4 regions of the Colwellia sp. MB3u-4 genome follow, and region 3 is predicted to be linked to each of the others. Evidence: predicted binding sites of a transcription regulator. Region 3 holds the regulator's gene; each other region holds the start of a gene.
What was found. Region 3 encodes FliA, which starts transcription of late flagellar genes. Its sites were predicted from a motif close to CTAAAGNTNNNNNNNNNNNNGCCGATA; they were not measured.

Region 1: H4J61_RS07525 (DUF5610 domain-containing protein) is a predicted target of FliA. The motif match lies at 2,159-2,185, and genes of this name have one in related genera.
Region 2: H4J61_RS04555 (DUF3530 family protein) is a predicted target of FliA. The motif match lies at 2,063-2,089, and genes of this name have one in related genera.
Region 4: H4J61_RS13815 (VC2046/SO_2500 family protein) is a predicted target of FliA. The motif match lies at 3,661-3,687, and genes of this name have one in related genera.

The regions. Positions count from the first base shown of each region.
Region 1 covers NZ_JACGVE010000075.1:313,084-317,958, forward strand. Annotated here, with positions in the region: gene H4J61_RS07520 (HNH endonuclease) at 57-950, opposite strand; gene H4J61_RS07525 (DUF5610 domain-containing protein) at 1,318-1,959, opposite strand; gene H4J61_RS07530 (TauD/TfdA family dioxygenase) at 2,482-3,618, shown strand; gene H4J61_RS07535 (class II aldolase/adducin family protein) at 3,681-4,409, shown strand; gene H4J61_RS07540 (EAL domain-containing protein) at 4,647-4,875, opposite strand, start outside.
Region 2 covers NZ_JACGVE010000068.1:191,146-196,020, reverse strand. Annotated here, with positions in the region: gene rapA (RNA polymerase-associated protein RapA) at 1-1,191, shown strand, start outside; gene H4J61_RS04560 (pseudouridine synthase) at 1,335-2,018, shown strand; gene H4J61_RS04555 (DUF3530 family protein) at 2,215-3,198, shown strand; gene H4J61_RS04550 (efflux RND transporter permease subunit) at 3,483-4,875, opposite strand, start outside.
Region 3 covers NZ_JACGVE010000083.1:87,638-92,512, reverse strand. Annotated here, with positions in the region: gene flhF (flagellar biosynthesis protein FlhF) at 1-1,473, shown strand, start outside; gene H4J61_RS13510 (MinD/ParA family protein) at 1,739-2,581, shown strand; gene H4J61_RS13505 (RNA polymerase sigma factor FliA) at 2,879-3,592, shown strand; gene cheY (chemotaxis response regulator CheY) at 3,645-4,028, shown strand; gene H4J61_RS13495 (protein phosphatase CheZ) at 4,058-4,801, shown strand; gene H4J61_RS13490 (chemotaxis protein CheA) at 4,815-4,875, shown strand, end outside.
Region 4 covers NZ_JACGVE010000086.1:71,892-76,766, forward strand. Annotated here, with positions in the region: gene H4J61_RS13795 (ATP-binding protein) at 1-738, opposite strand, end outside; gene H4J61_RS13800 (response regulator transcription factor) at 748-1,407, opposite strand; gene H4J61_RS13805 (hypothetical protein) at 1,946-2,416, shown strand; gene H4J61_RS13810 (YchJ family protein) at 2,666-3,097, shown strand; gene H4J61_RS13815 (VC2046/SO_2500 family protein) at 3,094-3,627, opposite strand; gene H4J61_RS13820 (ATP-binding protein) at 3,751-4,875, opposite strand, start outside.

The sequences.
Region 1 (4,875 bases), on a different contig from region 3:
CTTAGCTAATCAAGCGGTATCTACAATAGCTAGACAAGGATAAAAAAATCGCGGTGTTATTTAACGTCATTCATGGCAAAAATTTTATTATGCTCAAGAATATATTCATCAAATCTCAATTGTAACCTAGGATGCATGCGAGCTATAGCCAGCTCTAACCCCTTTTCAATACTGATACTTTTTAATAAAGCGAGATCAAGACTATGGGCAATTTTGATAATATAGCGCATTCTTTGTTTCTCAAAAGTAATTAAATGCTTAGCGAATAACTTATCAACATGCGAGCATAATAAAATGCCATTTACGCCATCTAACTTTTGCTTATTGTCTTCACATTTTGCCCACGGAATAATATGAGAAGCGACTAACATTTCAGCAATATTTATACCTGTCAGTGCACATGTTTCGCCATTACCCCAAATATCGATAACGTTTTTTCTAAACTGCCCTTGCCCAATGCGGCACAAGATTAAGTTTTCTTTTTCTGTTTTTTCGATAGCTAAATTGAGTATCTCTAACAGATCTACAGCCTCTTTTGCGATAGGTTTTGCGCTATATTCAGGCTTGTGAGCACCTTCTGCATACCATTTATCATCAGTAAAGTTGAGGGTCATATCCGTTAAGGTTTTTATAAACTCTTTGCTACTAGTTTTGCCGCTATCAGTGGCATCTACATAATCCAAATCTTCAATTATTGGAAAGGTTTTTAGTTGATAACCCTCCTCCTCAACTAACCTTATATGCTCTAGCGCTTGAATATAACCCGGTTGCTTTCTACCTTTTTTATTTTGCACCCAAGCCTTATCAAGGATTAAGCTCCGACCTTCTTGAGTGTGAGTATCCCAAGCACCAAAAATAACAAACTTAGCTGCATGGTTTACAAATGAAAAATCAGTTCTCCAATTATTCGCTGTACCACCATGAGACTCGATAAATTTCTTCCTAGACAACTGACGTACTCCTTTTCAAAAATGATTTATAAAATTACATAGCTTATAAAGCCATTACAATTGATTCTGCACTAAAGTGAGTTAAATCAGTACAAATAAATTAAAAATTACTGATATAGGTAAAAATAACAGTCGCTGAATAAATTACTGCCTAGCGCTCATCACTATAAAATATGGCTATGAAATTAATTTTACACCTAACTAGAAAAAAGCAAAAACCAACATTAACACCTTGTTTTAGTTATTTATTTAAATGAACACAATAGAAATATCAGCCAAGTGAATTGTTTAAAGTGGCTCGATATAGCCGTACTTCATGGTAAATGTTCACCGTTACCGCTGGCTAAATAACCGACTATTATCCTTGTTACGGTTCAAGCTGATCGACTTCTTTAGCACTTAAAGCTTCAACAAAAGACTGTAGCCCTGCTTGCACCAACTGATAAGTTTTATCAATATTATGGCTAATATCGCCCGCCAATACTTTTAAATCACCTAAAATATCCTTGGCTTCAGCAAAACCTTGCTCTATACCGCCACTGATAATATCAACAAAAGCCGTTAACGATTCTTCTGCAGCCATTTCAGGATGCTGCTCTTGATAAGCACCTAGAAACTGAGTACTAAAAGCAACAATACGCTCTGCTGTTGCTTCAGGGCTGAAATCAACCCCCGACTGATAACTGTCCTCAACGCTACTTTCAACAGGATTATCAGCCCAGGTTTCCTTAAGCGCTTCGTTTATGCCCTGTAATGCAGTTTTTAACAACAATGACAGCGGCTGATCGCCCATGGTGGTATTGAACTTCAGTGAAGATTCTATAATAGCGGCATTAAGCTGCTTTTTATGGTTGGCATAAATAGAGTCTTGTGATTTAACAATATTTTTATCATTAGCCAACTCAGATATTTGCTGCCCCTTTGGCTTGTTCAAGGTTTTATCTGAGGCGTTTGCTAATGTTCGAACATCTTGGCTATAGCTATCATTAGGTTTAATTGTTGAGCTCATAAAATTCACCTCGGTTTATCAAAGCATATAGGATACCAATCTCACTCATTATCTGATCATTTTTACTGGTTAAAATAACCCACTACTGCGTTATTTATTTAACAATTAGCACAACTCGTTATTAAAATAAATGTCTTATATTTGGCCATTTTCCTGCGTATAAAGTAGACCACCTAATTAATGAAATTGATATAACAAGTATCGGCACCATTAAGTGTAACTTAAGTTTACCCTGTAACTATCTCACTCAACGCAAGCTTACACTCATCATCATAATGCTGTTTTATCAAAAATTTTCAGTGAACATTACGGGTTAATTTTGGCCTATGCTGACTTTATTATTTCACCCGCTACTGGCATGGCTAACGATAATGAATAGCGCGCAGCTTTAATCATTTTTTTAAAAAACAATGATACTTTATTAAGCACTTAGTACGGCAATTCCCCCCTGGTATTTTCGACATTAGATGGCCCAAATGCTACAATTTCAATTTTAAAATAAACAAAAATAAGCGCTGCTGAATGTCTGATATTGTATTACTGAAAACCGGTATAGAACTCCCGATGAACGCAGAAATGGTTTATTTCAATTACTTCTGGTTACGCGATAATTGCGCCACCTCATGGGATAGCAGCACTCAGGAACGCACCTTTGATATTCTTGATGAAGCTGATGATTTACACGCAACAAGCGCCTGGATAAATGCAGCCTCACTGGAAGTTATTTGGAGCGATGGCTATCAAAGTCGTTACAACCTAGACTGGCTTGAACGTTGGCACAAGGGAGAAAACCATGGTGATTTGGCCGTTCGTGCCCGTAAAACTTGGTACGGCGATCACTACCCAAACATGGCGCGTTTTAGCTATGACGATGTGATGGCTAACCCCGCCAGTGTAGCCGATTGGGCGGAGGCCATGTTAGATGAAGGTGTTGCCCTGATTCAAGATATGCCAAATTCAAACGAAGGGCTGAAAACCCTATGCGAACTGTTTGGCACTGTGCGACCCTCTTTTTCTGGTTACACCTTTGATGTCCAGTCTAAAGCTAATCCTGAAAACCTTGCTTACACCAGCAAAGCACTTGAGTTACATACTGATTTACCTGCAGAAGAACTGGCTCCAGGTATCCAGTTCTTGCACTGTAGGGTTAATGATGCAGAAGGCGGCAACAGCTTGTTTGTCGATGCAACTACCGTGGCCAACGCCTTAAAACAAAGCTATCCACAATATTTCAAAATACTGACAGAATACCAAGTACCTTATCGCTATACCACCCACTATCAAGATGTTCGCACTAAGCAGCGAATAATCGAACTCGACCCTAATAATGGTGAGGTTAGCGGTATTAATTTTAGTCAGCACTTAGCTGATGTATTTGATTTTTCTCAGCGTGAAATGGATACTTTTTATCCCGCTTTTCGTAAGTTTGGACAGATGCTACAAGACGCTCAATATTTGATGACCTTTCGCCTAAATGCTGGCGAATGTATGGTGTTCGACAACCACCGCATCGCTCACGGCCGAGCTTCCTTTATCAAGGGCAGTGGCGCAAGGCACTTACGGGGTTGTTATGTTGACCGAGGCGATCTGCGCAGTGTTTACCGTGTTTTACGTGCTAGCTATCCAAAAGCAGAAGCAGAAGTAACGGCGCCACTTTAGCCATCACTAGAGACCTAATCAGTCGAAATCTATTGAGGATAAGAAAATTGAGGATAAGCAAAATGCAAACAGAACAAGAATTACGCGTCGATTTGGCCGCTGCTTTCAGGCTTATTTATGAAATGGATATGCATGAGTCAGTGGCCAATCATTTAAGCGCTGCGGTCTCTGCAGATGGTAAAAAATTCCTGATGAACCGTCGCTGGATGCATTTTTCAAATGTTACGGCAAGTAATCTACAGTTACTGGATAGTGAAGACGATAGTATTATGCAGACTGACCAAGCGCCTGATGCTTCGGCTTGGAGTATTCATGGCAATATGCATGCGTTATTGCCAACAGCCCGAGTTATTCTGCACCTACATTCTACCTATGCCACTGTACTCTCAACGTTAAAAGATCCACGTATATTGCCCATTGATAACAATACCGCGCGCTTCTTTGAGCGCATCGCCTATGATGAAAGTTTTGGCGGTATTGCCACCAGTGATACAGAAGGCAAACGCATCGTGGATAGCCTGGCCGGTAAAAATGCTTTAATGATGGGTAATCACGGCATTACGGTTACTGGCGCGACGATCGCCGAAGCTTTTGAGGATCTGTATTATCTGGAAAAAGCTTGTAAGACTATGGTGTTGGCTTATTCCACCGGCCAGCCTCTGAATATTCTCTCTCATGAGTTAGCGCGACAAACAGCAGAAAGTTGGGATGAGTTTCGAGGGCAGTCTTACGCTCATTTTGAGCAGCAAAAAGCTATGCTCGATAAAAAGGGTAGCTCGTATCGGGAATAATAATACCTTATTACCCCATACTCGCGCTTTAAAATGTCTCAGTTGTGTGACAAAAAACTATGTTTGATCAGGCGTTATACCAACATCAGGCGATAGTTAGATCTGAGTTAGATCTGAGTTAGATCTGAACTAAGCCTGAACTAGGCCTGAACTAGGCCTGAACTAGGTTAGAATGAGGCCAGAGTCAATCTGGCCTCATTCTAACCTAGATGGGTTTCAAGCCATACGGCGTTTTATTTAGCTTTGCCAACTAATATCAGGCTTCCAACAACTAATCCACGCGGGAATATCACTCGCAGGCATAGGTCTGGCAATGCCGTAACCTTGTGCTAATTCACAGCCCAGTTGCAATAGCGCTGTGCCGTGTTCAATCGTTTCAACGCCTTCTGCAATCACTTCACGCTTGAATGATTTAGCTAAAGCAATGACGCCTTCAACAATGGCCAAATCGTCAACATTCACTAGC
Region 2 (4,875 bases), on a different contig from region 3:
CAATTTGCTCATCATTTAGTGTTATTTGATTTACCACTTAACCCTGATTTACTTGAACAACGTATCGGGCGTTTAGACCGTATCGGCCAAACAGAAATTATTCGTATCCATGTGCCCTACTTTGAAGAGTCAGCGCAGAGCTTACTGTTTAATTGGTATACACAAGCGTTGAACGCTTTTGAACATACCTGCATTACCGGTCACTCGGTGTTTAAAGCTTTTGGTGAAAGCTTATTTGAGCTTGCACTTAGTGCCAACTGGGACTCTAGCGAAGCACAAAACTTGATTGAGCAAAGCCATGAAAAGCATCTGACCATCAAACAAGATTTAGAAACCGGTCGTGATAAACTGCTTGAGTTACATTCTTCTGGCCAAGGTAAAGCCCATGCTTTAGTGGAGAAAATAGCAAAATTAGATCAGCAAATTCATTTGCCACAATTTATGTTTCAGCTGCTAGACGTTTTTGGTATTCAACAAGATGATAAAGCCGATAACGCCATTGCCCTGCAGCCTTCTGAGCATATGTTATGTGCCAACTTTCCGTGCTTACCAGAAGACGGTACCACCATTACCTTTAATCGTGACACCGCCTTAGCGGTTGAAAATTATCAGCTGATCACTTGGGATCATCCTATGGTGCGCGGCGCGATGGAACTGGTACTTTGTGATGAAATTGGTAACGCTAGTATTGGTGTTTTGAAAAATCCCGCACTACCTACCGGCACATTTTTCTTAGAGTGCATATTTACCTTAGCCGCCATCGCACCGAGTAATTTGCAACTAGGGCGTTATTTGCCCACTACGCCTATTCGGATATTAGTCGACAAAAATGGCAATAACCTTGCTGATAAAGTTAGCGAAACCGTATTAGATCAACAATTATCACCGGTTAAAAAGCAAGTGGCATTACAGTTAGTTAAAGCACTTAGAAGCCAAGTGGCTCCGTTAGTCGCCAAAGCAGAAGACCATGCCGAGCAGCAAGTTGATTCGATTCAACAAAAAGCGCTAAAAGCCATGCACCTAGCTATGGATGAAGAGCATCAACGCTTAACCGCGCTAAAAGCGATCAACCCAAGTGTGCGTCAGCAAGAAATTGACTTTATTCTTATGCAAAAAAAGGCTTTGGCTGAATATATTGAAAAAGCAAAAATTCAATTTGAAGCGGTACGTTTAATTGTGGTCAGCAACTAAGTCAATACAGACTAAAAGCTAAACACTAAAAGCTCTTGATAAAAGCCATCAGGCTGGGCATATTCTGTCACCTGATGGCTAGCTTACCAACATCAAAAAGTACAACCTTCAACAGTACAAGCGTTTAAAAGGAAAACAATAAAATGGCTGCTAACCCTGACTTTATTTATCAGCCTCAAATGCGCCCCTACCTTGATATTATTTATCACGACAATGATATTGTGGTCGTCAATAAATCCAGTGGTTTATTGACCGTATCTGGCCGTTTACCTGAGCATCAAGACTGTTTAGAAAGTAGAGTGCACAAAGTATTGCCCACGGCAACTATTGTGCATCGATTAGACATGGCGACATCGGGTATTATGGTGATGGCACTTAATAAACCTGCGCATGTGGCTATTAGTCGCCAGTTTGAAAAACGCTTAACGCAAAAAAGCTATATTGCTCGGGTCTTTGGTAAGATTGAAAAAGCGCAAGGCTCTGTTGAGCAACCCCTAATGGGTGATTGGCCTAATAGACCAAAACAAAAAATAGATCATCAACAAGGTAAAGCGGCATTAACGCATTATAAGGTATTAAGTTATCGTAAAGATATTGATGGTCAAACTAGCACCTTAGTTGAGCTGACACCCATAACAGGACGCTCTCACCAGTTGCGCGTGCATATGCTGTGGCTTGGCCACCCAATACTCGGTGATCGACTTTATGCCCACGAGCAAGCCTTGGCGATGAGTAGCCGTTTACAATTGCATGCCCAAATGCTACAAATAAGCCATCCAGTGACAGCGCAAACCTTAACATTTTCAAAAGCCTGTCCGTTTGATTAACACCAAGAGCGGCGAGAGCTAGTTAAAAGCTAGTTAAAAGCTAATTAAAGAAAGCCCCACTAGCGTCGATAATATCACTAGAGCCGGTTTTGTCGCGCTTAATAATCCGTTATTAATGATCCGTTATCGACCATCAGTTACTGATACTCAATGTGCAGTTATTGCTCAGTCACCCATTTGAGGAAGTTTGCTTTTTATGCGCTTAAACATACGCCCACTATTTTTATTCATCGCGTTAACGACCTTAAGTCTATTAGTTAACAGCGCGCACTCATGGGCAATGGAGACTGCTCCGCCTGAAAAGCCAACGGATAACACGAGCTCAACAGCGCCAAAAAGCACTGAAGCTGACACTAACACTGAAACTGAAGCTAGCACTGCGCCAACAAAGTCCACAGAAGATAGCCAGCAAAATAAAGTCATGATCAAGGCACCTGTTGATGCTTTTGAGCAGCAGCAGCAAGATATTAAACACTACTTAGCGCAAGAAAAAATAGTGCCATTACTGGTAGGTACTGACAGCTACCTTACGGTCATTAATGAACACACCACGGCAATTAATAAAGGCGTGATGGTGTTAATTCCTGATTGGCAACAAAGCATAGCAACACCTAATGCACTCAATCAGCTAAGTAGCAATATGCCACAACATGGCTGGACCACCATTACCTTGCATCCCCCGCATAAACCGCAAAGCTACCCTTCACAAGCCTTCACGGCGCAAGAGCGTAGCACTGAAGATATTGAGACCTTAACAAACTATGAGAAAAAATTTGCTGATGTTATGCAAGCAGTCATTACAAAAGCGAAAAGCTACCCAGGCGTCATTATTGTGGTGGCAGAAGGCAATCATAGCGCCGTATTACTGAATATCTATCAACAAGCATTGGTGGCCGAACCCAGTGCTTTAGTGATGCTCAGTAGTTATATGCCGACCTTGCCCGAAAACGATAAAATTGCTCAACAACTCGCGCTAAGCGATTATCCTATACTCGATTTATATTTGCAGCGCGATCACCGTTTAGTACTGGCCAGCGCAAAAATGAGAAAGGATTTTGCCCAAAGAGCCATGAAAATATATTACCGACAAAGACAATTAAGTAATCAAGCTACGGGTTACTATCCGAAACAAACCTTAACCAAAGCTATTATCAGTTGGCTAAGTGCGATGGGTTGGTAATTAAAAGCAGCTATCAGTTTGAAGTTATAAGCTGTCAGTAAAAATAAACACCAACTGCATGTTGGCATTGTCTGACAACTGACAGCTTTAAACTTATCGCTAAAAGTAGCTGTCAGTTTGAAGTTATGAGCTGTCAGTAAAAATAAACACCACTGCATGTTGGCATTATCTGACAACTGACAGCTTTAAACTTAGAACTAAAAAAGCTGTCAGTAAAAATAAACACCAACGGCAAGTTGGCATTGTCTGACAGCTGACAGCTTTAAACTTATCGCTAAAAGCTCTTAATTCGGCCTTGTTTCAACCCCGATCTCTGGTCGCTTTCTAAAGAGACTAGCGATATCTTCTTTAATCAAATAAAGCGCTGGGATCAAAAACAGTGTGATCACAGTCGCAAAAACAATACCAAAACCTAATGAAATCGCCATCGGTATAATAAACTGAGCTTGTAAGCTTTGTTCAAAATATAGTGGGAAAACACCAAAAAAAGTGGTTAGTGAGGTGAGTAATATCGCCCTAAATCGTTGAGTACCCGCTTGACTCACAATGTCGAACATTCGCATACCTGACCCTTTCGCTTTATTGATAAAGTCGACCATGATTAAACTGTCGTTAACCACAACCCCAGTTAAAGCAATAAAGCCAAACATCGACATCATGTTGATCGTGCGGCCCAGCAACCAATGGCCGATAATGGCACCGATAATACCAAAAGGAATAACCGACATAATCACCAAGGGTTGGCTATATGATTTAGTTGGAATAGCGATTAAACCATAAATCAAAAACATCGCACCAATGGCAGCAAAGCCGAGTTGAGATAAAAAATCAGCTTGATCTTTACTCGCCCCTTCAACACCGTATTCCACACTGGGATAGTCCGCTAAAATTTCAGGAATATAATCATCATTCATTTCACTGACCACTTTTCTTGATTCAACCTTATCGCTGTCAATATCTGCTGAAATGGTGATTGAACGCTTCTGGTTAATCCGGGTAATCGTGGAAAAACCTTGGCCTATTTCAATATCAGCCACTTGATAAAATGGCACTTTTTCACCTTGAGGTGTTCTAATCCACATATCTTCTAGATCAGATACCGATAAACGGCTAGCTTCAGGATAACGCACCATGACTTTCAACTCATCACGGCCACGTTGAATACGCTGTGCTTCATCACCATAAAAGGCTTGCCTGACTTGTTTGGCTAAGTTCGACAAGGTTAAGCCCAGTACTTCTGCTTCTGGCTTGATACTAAGTTTAATTTCTTGGCTGCCTCGGCTAAAAGAATGTCGTACATCGTAAACACCATCATAACTATTCAGTTGCGCCTGAATAGCCTCAGCTGCCGCTTCAAGTTCAGTATCATTTTGACCGGTTAACTGAAATTCAATCGCAGCACCGCCGCCGGCATTAGTGCCAGCAAAAAAGCGTAACTCTTTAGCGCCTGGAATTTCACCAATTTCATCACGCCAAAGTTTCTCTATTTGATAAGCGTCGAGCTCACGTTGATCGGGTTTGACTAATTCTAACAATACATTGGCAACGGTATTACCGTTAGTGAAGATCATTTTATGCTTAATAAAACTGACGCCATTATACTTATTTTGTTTCGCTATAGTCTTAACGGCTTTCTCTACTTGTGCTATCGCTTTATTACGTTGATGCGCAGGAGAG
Region 3 (4,875 bases):
GCTGAAGGTGTCGAGTTAATGGCTGCGGTTGATTATAACCAAAGTGTTAAGCCTGCCCAATCACCAGTATCTGAGCACAGCAAAGCGAGTACGGCTGCCAATACCCAGCCGACTCATCAAGTTGACCGATTCGACAGTGTTGAAGATACGGTAGCCATTAGTAGCGCACCTCAGTCAGCAGAAACGTCAACCACTTTGCCAGCCGATAGCTTAGCCGCGTTGCTAAGCCGACAAGTACAACAAAATGGCTATGATAAAGCGCCAGCAACACAGGCATTTAATAGTCAAATAGCTAGCTCAACTCATGAGGTTAATCATCAAGCGGACAACAAGCCTGGTGCTGCACCACAAGATATTGAACAACAGTTTAAAAATTTCACTACTCGTTTAGCGCAAACTACTGATTTAGACTCAGCGGATCATGCGGGCAACCAAGGAGCAGATACTCCTGGGCATGGCTCAAACAGTGCAAACTTCACTAACTCGCTTGATTCATCAACATCTGCACCTGAGCAAATGGCTTCGCGTGGCGAACGTCAAATAAGTGGCAGTGAGTTTGATCATATGCAAAAAGAAATGTCATCTATTCGTCAGTTGTTAGAACATCAAATGTCAGGGCTAATGTGGCAAGATATGGCGCAAAAAGATCCGATGCGGGCTGTGTTGGTTAATAAATTAATGGCGATGGGTCTTAATGAACAAGTGGCTGATCAAATTGCGGGTTACATTCCAGCCAATAGCCTTGAAAAAGATGCCTTTGAGCAAGCAAAACATATTATAGCGCAACAATTAAACACCACTAACAATGATATTATTCAACGTGGTGGCGTGGTTTCTCTTGTTGGGCCAACAGGCGTGGGTAAAACCACCACTATTGCGAAATTAGCTGCCCGCTTTGCTCAGCTGCACGGCGCCGACCAAGTGGTATTAATTTCTACAGATAGTTATCGTATTGCTGGTTTTGAACAGCTTGCTACTTACGGTCGTATTATTGGTTGCCACGTTAAGTTGGCCAATGACGGCGATGAGCTAGATAGCTTGTTACAACAGTTCTCACAAAAAAAATTAATATTGATCGATACTGCCGGTATGGGGCAAAGAGATATGCGTCTAACTGAGCATTTGACTACCTTAATCTCAAATGCGCGTGTTAGAATTCGTAATTACTTAGTATTAGCGGCCAATACGCAGCAGCGTGTTATGCAAGAAAATGTTGAGCGCTTTAAAAGTATTCCTTTAGCGGGCTGCATTTATACTAAATTAGATGAAAGCTTAAGTGTCGGTGAAATTATCACCACATCATTACAAAACGGTTTAGCTATTGGCTATCTTACTGATGGACAAAGAGTTCCGGAAGATATTAAGGTTGCAAATGCTGAGAAATTGGTTACGCTAGCAGACCGAATGGCCACTAAGTATCAAAGCTCAGGGACTGTTTCTTGGCGTAATCCGGTATCAGCCGTCGCAGTATAGTTAGGCAGGCAGAGCAATTATGCTAATTGAATTAAGTAAGCAATTATCCAATTATAAGTAAGCATAAATATTCAAGAGCATAGGTTTATTGTTTCACACTACAGGTAAGTATCACCATCCGTGTAGTTTGGCGCTTGATTGATTCTTACATGACCATTTTGAGTCATGTATGGTTCCACAGCATTAAGTGATTTTTGTACGTTGAGGTCAGCTTAAAATGACCGATTATTTATTGCAATGGGCATTACATAGAGAAGTTATATAGATGATAGATCAAGCGAGTGGCTTAAGAAAAATGCAAAACCCCGAATACATAAAAGTCATCGCTGTTTCTGGCGGTAAAGGCGGGGTTGGTAAAACTAATGTCTCATTAAATACTGCCATTTCTTTAGCTAAATTAGGTAAGCGGGTTTTAGTGCTAGATGCCGACTTAGGCTTGGCTAATGTTGATGTTATGCTAGGTTTGCGCGTAAAACGCAACCTGTCGCATGTGCTATCGGGTGAATGTGAACTGGATGATATTATTATTCAAGGCCCTGCCGGCATTAATATTATTCCTGCGACATCAGGCACTCAATCTATGGTGGATTTAACCCCAGCTGAGCATGCCGGACTTATTCGTGCTTTTAGTGATATGAAAACCAAATTTGACATTTTAATTGTTGATACCGCTGCCGGTATCTCAGATATGGTATTAAGTTTTTGCCGTGCATCACAAGATGTTTTATTAGTCGTGTGTGACGAACCCACCTCAATTACTGACTGTTATGCCTTAATGAAATTGTTAAGCCGAGATCACGGGCTATTCAAATTTAAAGTGGTGGCAAACATGGTGCGCACCCCGAATGAAGGTAAAAATTTATTTGCGAAATTAGCTAAAGTCACTGACAGATTTTTGGATGTCACTTTAGAGCTGGTTGCTGTTATACCTTATGATGAAAATATTCGTAAATCTGTGAGAAAACAACAAGCGATTGTCGAGGCATATCCTAACTCGCCAGCGTCAATTGGCCTTAAAGCACTTGCCAAAAACATTGTGAGCTGGCCAGTGCCAAAACAAGCCTCTGGGCATTTAGAATTCTTTATTGAGCAATTACTAGAACACTAAAGCTGTTGAGCTTTTAACTTGTAGCTAGGTATGAACATAACGACGAAGCAGGGTTACAATTGCACAATTCGTGGTGTTTTTTTTGCATGAGTTAAGCGAGCTCTAGCTATAGCAAGTGCGTAGGTTTTTTTACCGCCTGTTAAAGGTCTATCGTTGTTTTTTAACTAACATCGTTAGCAAGTGTAAACTAGCATAGCTACCTAATATGTCTGTCGCCTTGTTAACTGAAAGCCTAATCTATAGCCGAGACTAGAATGAAAATTCTACAGGCCCTATTTAACAAACAAGTGAGTTATCGTGTTAAAAGTACATACTTATAGTGTTGATAAATCGGCCTTGCTGGAGCGACACACAGTACTCGTGAAGCGCATTGCTTATCATTTGCTTGCCCGACTACCGGCCAGTGTTTTGGTTGATGACCTTGTTCAATCAGGCATGATAGGCTTATTTGAAGCGGCAAATAATTTTGATAATAGCAAAGGTGCTAGCTTTGAAACTTTTGCGGGTATTCGTATTCGTGGTGCCATGCTTGATGAAATTCGTCGGGGTGACTGGGTTCCCCGCTCAGTGCATAAAAATAGTCGCATGATCAGCGAAGCCATCAAAAGCTTAGAAGCGCAATATGGCCGCGACGTTACCGATGTTGAAGTGGCTGAAAAACTTGAAATTTCAATCAATGAATACCATCAGATACTGAATGACGTGAGTTCAGGGAAAATTCTTGGTCTTGATGATTTAGGTGTTAGTGATGATGTGATTGAAATAGCCCACAGTCACCAGCAAGATGAACCTTACGCTAACATTGAACAAAGTTTCTTTAAAAAGTCATTAGCAGAGTGTATTTCTTCTTTACCCGAGCGTGAAGCTTTAGTACTGTCCTTGTATTATGACGAAGAGCTTAACCTTAGAGAAATAGGCCAAGTACTTGATGTGAGTGAATCACGGGTAAGCCAAATACACAGTCAAGCGATGCATAGATTAAAAGCTCGTATGCAATCGTGGCAAAATTAAGTAGAATATTAAAAATATTGTAAAATTTTAAATGTTATCACCGGAGGGTGTCTTGGAAAAAAATATGAAAGTGCTTGTTGTTGACGATTTTTCAACAATGAGACGCATAATCAAAAACTTATTACGCGACTTAGGTTTCACCAATATATCAGAAGCAGATGATGGTAATACCGCGCTGCCGATGCTGAAAGCTGGTGATTTTGATTTTGTTGTTACTGATTGGAATATGCCAGTTATGCAAGGGATAGATTTACTTAAAGCCATTAGAGCGGATGAAAAGTTATCTCATATTCCAGTATTGATGGTGACTGCAGAAGCGAAGAAAGATCAAATTATCATGGCAGCTCAAGCGGGAGTTAATGGTTATATCGTTAAACCTTTTACAGCTGCAACGTTAAGCGCAAAGCTTGATAAAATTTTCCAACGTCTTGGTTAATCACCAATTTTTTTACACAAGGCTGTTATATGAGTAAATATACTAGTATCCATGTTTCTTTAGAACAGGCTAAATTGTTGGTTAAATACCTTGAGGCAGATCAGCAAAACAAAGCGGATGAGTTAATTGCAGAAATTCAAAATCCAGTTCAAACTGCATTGTTTGAAGAAATAGGTAAGTTAACTCGCGAATTGCATAATTCATTGAATAACTTTCATTTTGATTCACGTTTGAATGATTTAGCGACTGCGGACATTCCAGATGCTAAAGAAAGATTGAATTTTGTTATTGATCGTACCGAAGAAGCGGCTAATAAAACCATGGATGTTGTTGAATCAATCTTTCCTGTGGTTAGTAATATTCAACAACAAATCAAGAACGTTAATCCGCTGTGGCATAAATTAATGCACAATGATCTTGATGTTACTGATTTTAAAGTATTATGTCGAGATATCGATGTTTTACTGACAACAACAGAAAAAGAAACCAGCAAAATTCATGGCTTAATGACGGATGTTTTGATGGCGCAAGATTTTCAAGATCTTACCGGCCAAATTATTCGCAAAGTTATTGATTTAGTTTGTGAGGTTGAAGACAGCTTAATAAATATGCTAACAGCCTTTGGTATGGCTTCCAAACAAGAGCAATCGAATTACTTACCAAAATTAGGTGAAAACTTAGTTGAAGGTCCGATTGTTAATCCTGGAAATCGTAAAGATGTTGTTTCAGATCAACACGACGTTGATGATTTATTATCAAGCTTAGGTTTTTAATAGGAGTTACTAAATGTCATTTGAACAAGATGAAGAAATTCTTCAGGATTTTTTAATTGAAGCTGGGGAAATAC
Region 4 (4,875 bases), on a different contig from region 3:
CTGAAGGTTATAAACATTAATTTTCAATACGCTTAATGGCGTTCTAAGTTCATGGGCAGCATCTGAGGCAAATTGCTTTTCACGCTCAAACGATAATGACAGTCGCAGAAATAATTCATTTAAGGTTTCAATCACTGGCGCAAGTTCTGTGCTTGAACTGACCGTTAAAGGGCTAAGGTCATTTGCTTTTTTATTTTTCAGTGCTCGAGTTAAAAAAGTCAATGGTTTCAAGCCCTGCCGCACCGCTAATGAAATGATTAATGCGAGTAATGGCATGACTAAAATAATGGGGGTAACCGCAGATAAAATTATATCCTCAGCAAGGTCAAATCTTTGTTTTAATGGTTGCGCAATAATAACCCAAGCATTTGTTGCTGAGTTATCTGCTGAGTTATCTGTTATTTTATCAGTATAAGTACGCCAGCGTTTGCCTAAGAAATTAGCTTCTTTAAAACCAGAATTTAAGGTATTTATTAGCGTGTTTGGCGCATTATCACTACGTGTTACCACCTGGTTATCAAGCACTATTTGATAAGAAAAATTGCTGGTAGCTGGGTGCGTAATGACACCTTTAGGTAGCTTAACGGCCGTTATAACCTGAGCTAGAGAGACTAATTCATTATCAAAGACACTTTCTGCTTTGCGCATACTCGCTTTATAACCCTGAATAGCCGAAAAAAAAATGACTAAGGTAATAATTGATAACAGCATTAGCACGAGATAACGACGAATAGGCATAAGAAACTTTTAAGCCTTATTTATGGTGTAGCCAACACCACGAACCGTTTGGATAAATTTTTCAGGTAATTTTTTGCGTAAATTGTGAATATGGACTTCTACCGCATTACTCATCACTTCTTCACCCCAATCGTAAAGACGTGATTCAATTTGCTCTCGTGACTGAATTCGCCCAGCATTTTCCATTAATACTTTTAGCACCATATATTCTTTTTTTGAACAGGACAGTTCTTTATCTTCGATAAACACTTTGTGGGCAGTCGTATCGAGCTTTACCAAGGCAATGGAGATTATTGCGCTATCAGCAGTGCCTAATCGGCGTTCAATCACCCGTAAGCGAGCAAGAAGCTCGTTAATGTCAAAAGGTTTAATTAAGTAATCATCGGCGCCAAAGTCTAGTCCTTGAACACGCTGCTCAATAGTGTCGCGCGCGGTCAGCACAATAACTGGCGTAGTTTTCTTTTTAGCTCTAAGCTTTTTTAGCACTAATAAACCATCCATGTCAGGCAAGCCTAAATCTAAAATTACCATGTCATGATCAGGAATAGTCAATGACGTTAATGCGTCTTCGCCGGTATCAACGTGATTAACCAAGAAGCCCTCATGTCGTAACGACTGTTGTAATGCTTGTGCTAATGGCAGATCGTCTTCAACGAGTAAAATTCTCATATTGTTACTTTAGAACCTATTTAACTTATTTAACTTATTTCAAGCCAAACTATCGATAAAAATTTAGCTATTTACATATAACTAACCGTAATAGTTTTAGCACGTAAACTCAATAGCTTGGTTATACACTTCGAGATGAAATTAACGACGTAATTGGATATGTATTTATTAATATTCTTGGTTATTGTCGTTCGCTCTGTAGAAGTTTCATTTTAAATCAATTTGCACCAGTAACATAGTAGAATGCGGTGTTTATCTTTTCACCTTTAATGTTTAGAGCAATTATTCCTTAAAATTTACCCGTGTCGTAAGTTACGCAGCTGTAGTGTAAATAGCGTTAAACAGTATAATTAATCTCTAACTACTAAGCTCTAGCTACGCTTACTTTACACATAAAAAATCAGCTTAACTTCTTTAAATTATCGATTTAAAAAAGCGACTCTTCTTATAACCTTGAGTAAATATCAGTAAAATAATGCTTGAAATAGCATCAAAACCGATATACTGTACATTCATACAGTATATCGAGGTAGGCACTATGATTAACACTAATAAAATAAATTTAAAAATAAATAACAACAGCTTAGCTATAGCCCCTAGTATTAATTTACCACCTCAAATTAATTTATCTTCTGCTTGGTGTAATATTATTAGTGTAAATAACCTCGGAGATGTCTCTGAAAAGTACCAGGACATTTGTCAAAACCACCATGATGATAAAAAGTGGATTTTAATGATTAATCCAGAAAATGCCTCGCTAGAACAACTCTCTAACATGGGTAAAATTAATCCAGCAAAAATACTAAAAGTGAATGCAAATAAGGTCAATGTCAGTTTAGAGCATATCAAAAACACGTTATTAAAAGGTACATGTTCTGCGATGATTCTATCAAACGCCAACTATAATCAAGCCGAATTAAAAGAAATATCTCGCTGTGCTGCCTTAGGAAAAACTCAATGTATTTTATTACAAAAAACAGATTATAAAGCGATAAACCAATTGCATTAAATTACTATATTTAGTCAAGGTTTTAAAACAAAAATAAAGCAATAAATTGTGCTTAATCCGACGACTTAATCTCAAGCGCAAAAAGCGTTGGGCTAAGTTAGATTAACTAAAAAATTAAAGCCATAAACTATGTAAAGCATAATAATTGTCATGATAAACTAAACATAATTGCCCTTTAAATAGTTTATCTAGATGTTATGTCCATGCGGCTCAGAACAAACCTTTACACTGTGTTGCCAACCTTTAATCATGGCAACAAAACCGGCTAACTCTCCAGAACAACTGATGCGGTCACGCTACTCTGCTTACGCAACACAACAGGCCGAGTATATTTACCTTACTTATGCCCAATCAAGCCAAGCTGAACAATCCATTGATGACATCGCACAATGGGCTGCAGAAACAAAATGGCTGAAACTCATTATTCACTATGCCAGTGATCACGAAAAAGATTTAGCTAACCGTCATAATGCTCAAGTAGAGTTTTCTGCTTTTTATCAAGTTCACAAACAAATCTGGCAAATGCGAGAACAATCTAATTTTGTGCTTGAAGATAGCGCATGGCGATATCTTGATGGTGAGGTGTCAGATAGCAAAGCATTAAATAAACCCAAAAAAAATGAGTTTTGTTTTTGTGGCAGTGAGAAAAAGTTTAAACATTGTTGTGCTAAGACTTTTTAGGCAACCGCTTCCATTAGCGGTGCTTTAACAATAGTAGTTTGCACTGCCGCTAACCAAGCCATAGCATTGAAGTCGGCTCTTGGTGGTGTTTGTGTTAATGATATGTCTTGATTTTTTTGCTGGCAATATAAACTGGTATTAGTCATCACCTGTTGGTTTATATGTTTTACATCATCACGAAACGCCAATGGTTTAGGATTAAGTATATTTGCTAATCTTAGGTCTTCTAACTGCTGTTTTTCAATCAAATTTGCCTGATTATAACTGCTGATATCAGCAACATCTTTTACTGCTAAAGGGGCTTCATCAGGTAATTGAAAATATTTTCGTAACTGTTCTGCTGAAGTGGTTTTTTCAGGTATTTGTGAAAGTGGTAATGTAAATTGGCTATGCGCTCTAACATCGTCGGTTAGCATGGCGAGTAACAGCGAAAAATCAGAACGACGAGCATGATGAACACTTTGGTTAAGCTGTTCGCCTAACTGAAGTTCATGAACAAGTATGTCGTTTGATAAAGCGTTTAGGGTCAAAATAATCTACTGTTTTGCTACCGATAATATTTGTATCGGCAGCAGCACAGATTACTTTAACGCTATGCGTAATTAATTATTAATTTTTATAGTAAATACAAAGTATTGACTGATTTTTATCCACTAAGCAGAAATTTGTTTAATGGGCCAACGCAGTATGAAGCTCGCGCCACCATTTTTGCTATCAACAACAGATGCACTGCCACCATGCCACTCCATAATCCGACAAACGATGGCTAGACCTAAACCAAAACCTCCTGTTTGACGGTTACGAGATACATCACCACGGGAAAAAGCATCAAATATAGTACATTTGAAATCATCGCAGACTCCCTCACCATTGTCGGTAACACTTATCTGGCAGTAATCTTCACTTTTTGTAATTGTGATGTCTATTTCACCGTTACCGTATTTTATGGCATTAGAAATATAATTATTCAACGCTCGACTAATAAAGTGTCGATCAACCTCAACTCGTTCATTTCCAAGCAGGTTAACAATGTTAAATTTTTGTTCAAATTGTTGGTAATTACTGACCTGTTTTTCGACAATATCCACCAATGATTCTTCGCTAAAATTTATTTCGGGTTTGTCATTATCGAAACTAGCGTAAATTAGCATTTCACTAATGAGTTGTTCTAACTCACAAACATCTTTACTAATGGCTTTGCGATATTTCTCTTGTTTGGCTTTATCATCGGTGCAGGCTAGCATTTCTAAGGCAAACTTAGTGCGAGCTAACGGTGTACGTAATTCATGTGCAACCGCAGTTGAGAGTTCTTTATGAGCATCGATTAAACGTTTAATACGACTGGCCATAGTATTAAACGCCGTAACCATAGGCGCTGCCATAGTCGATCTTGCTTGTGGTGCAACAACATCAAAACTTTCTTGACCAAACTCTATTGCCGTTTTTTGTAACTGATCCAAGTCTCGGGACAAAGGCCGTAACCAAAAAAACAATATACAGGCTAAGATTGCCAGCAAAATAACACGAATGAGTGCCTCTAGCCTCGGACGGGTTGGCATTTTAGCAGGCCCCAACACAATGACAGTGCCAGCATTATTGATCTGGTGATGAATTTCTACCGCGTTATTATCATAATAAATATGCGTGTTTTCTTCTTGAATGACGTCATGATTTTGATGGCTGATAGCTTTTACTTCTTGCGCTGACATTAATTTTAATGGCAGTTGCCACTGCTTGGCAGCTTTCGATAGTATTTCTTGCCATTGATCTTCTGGGTG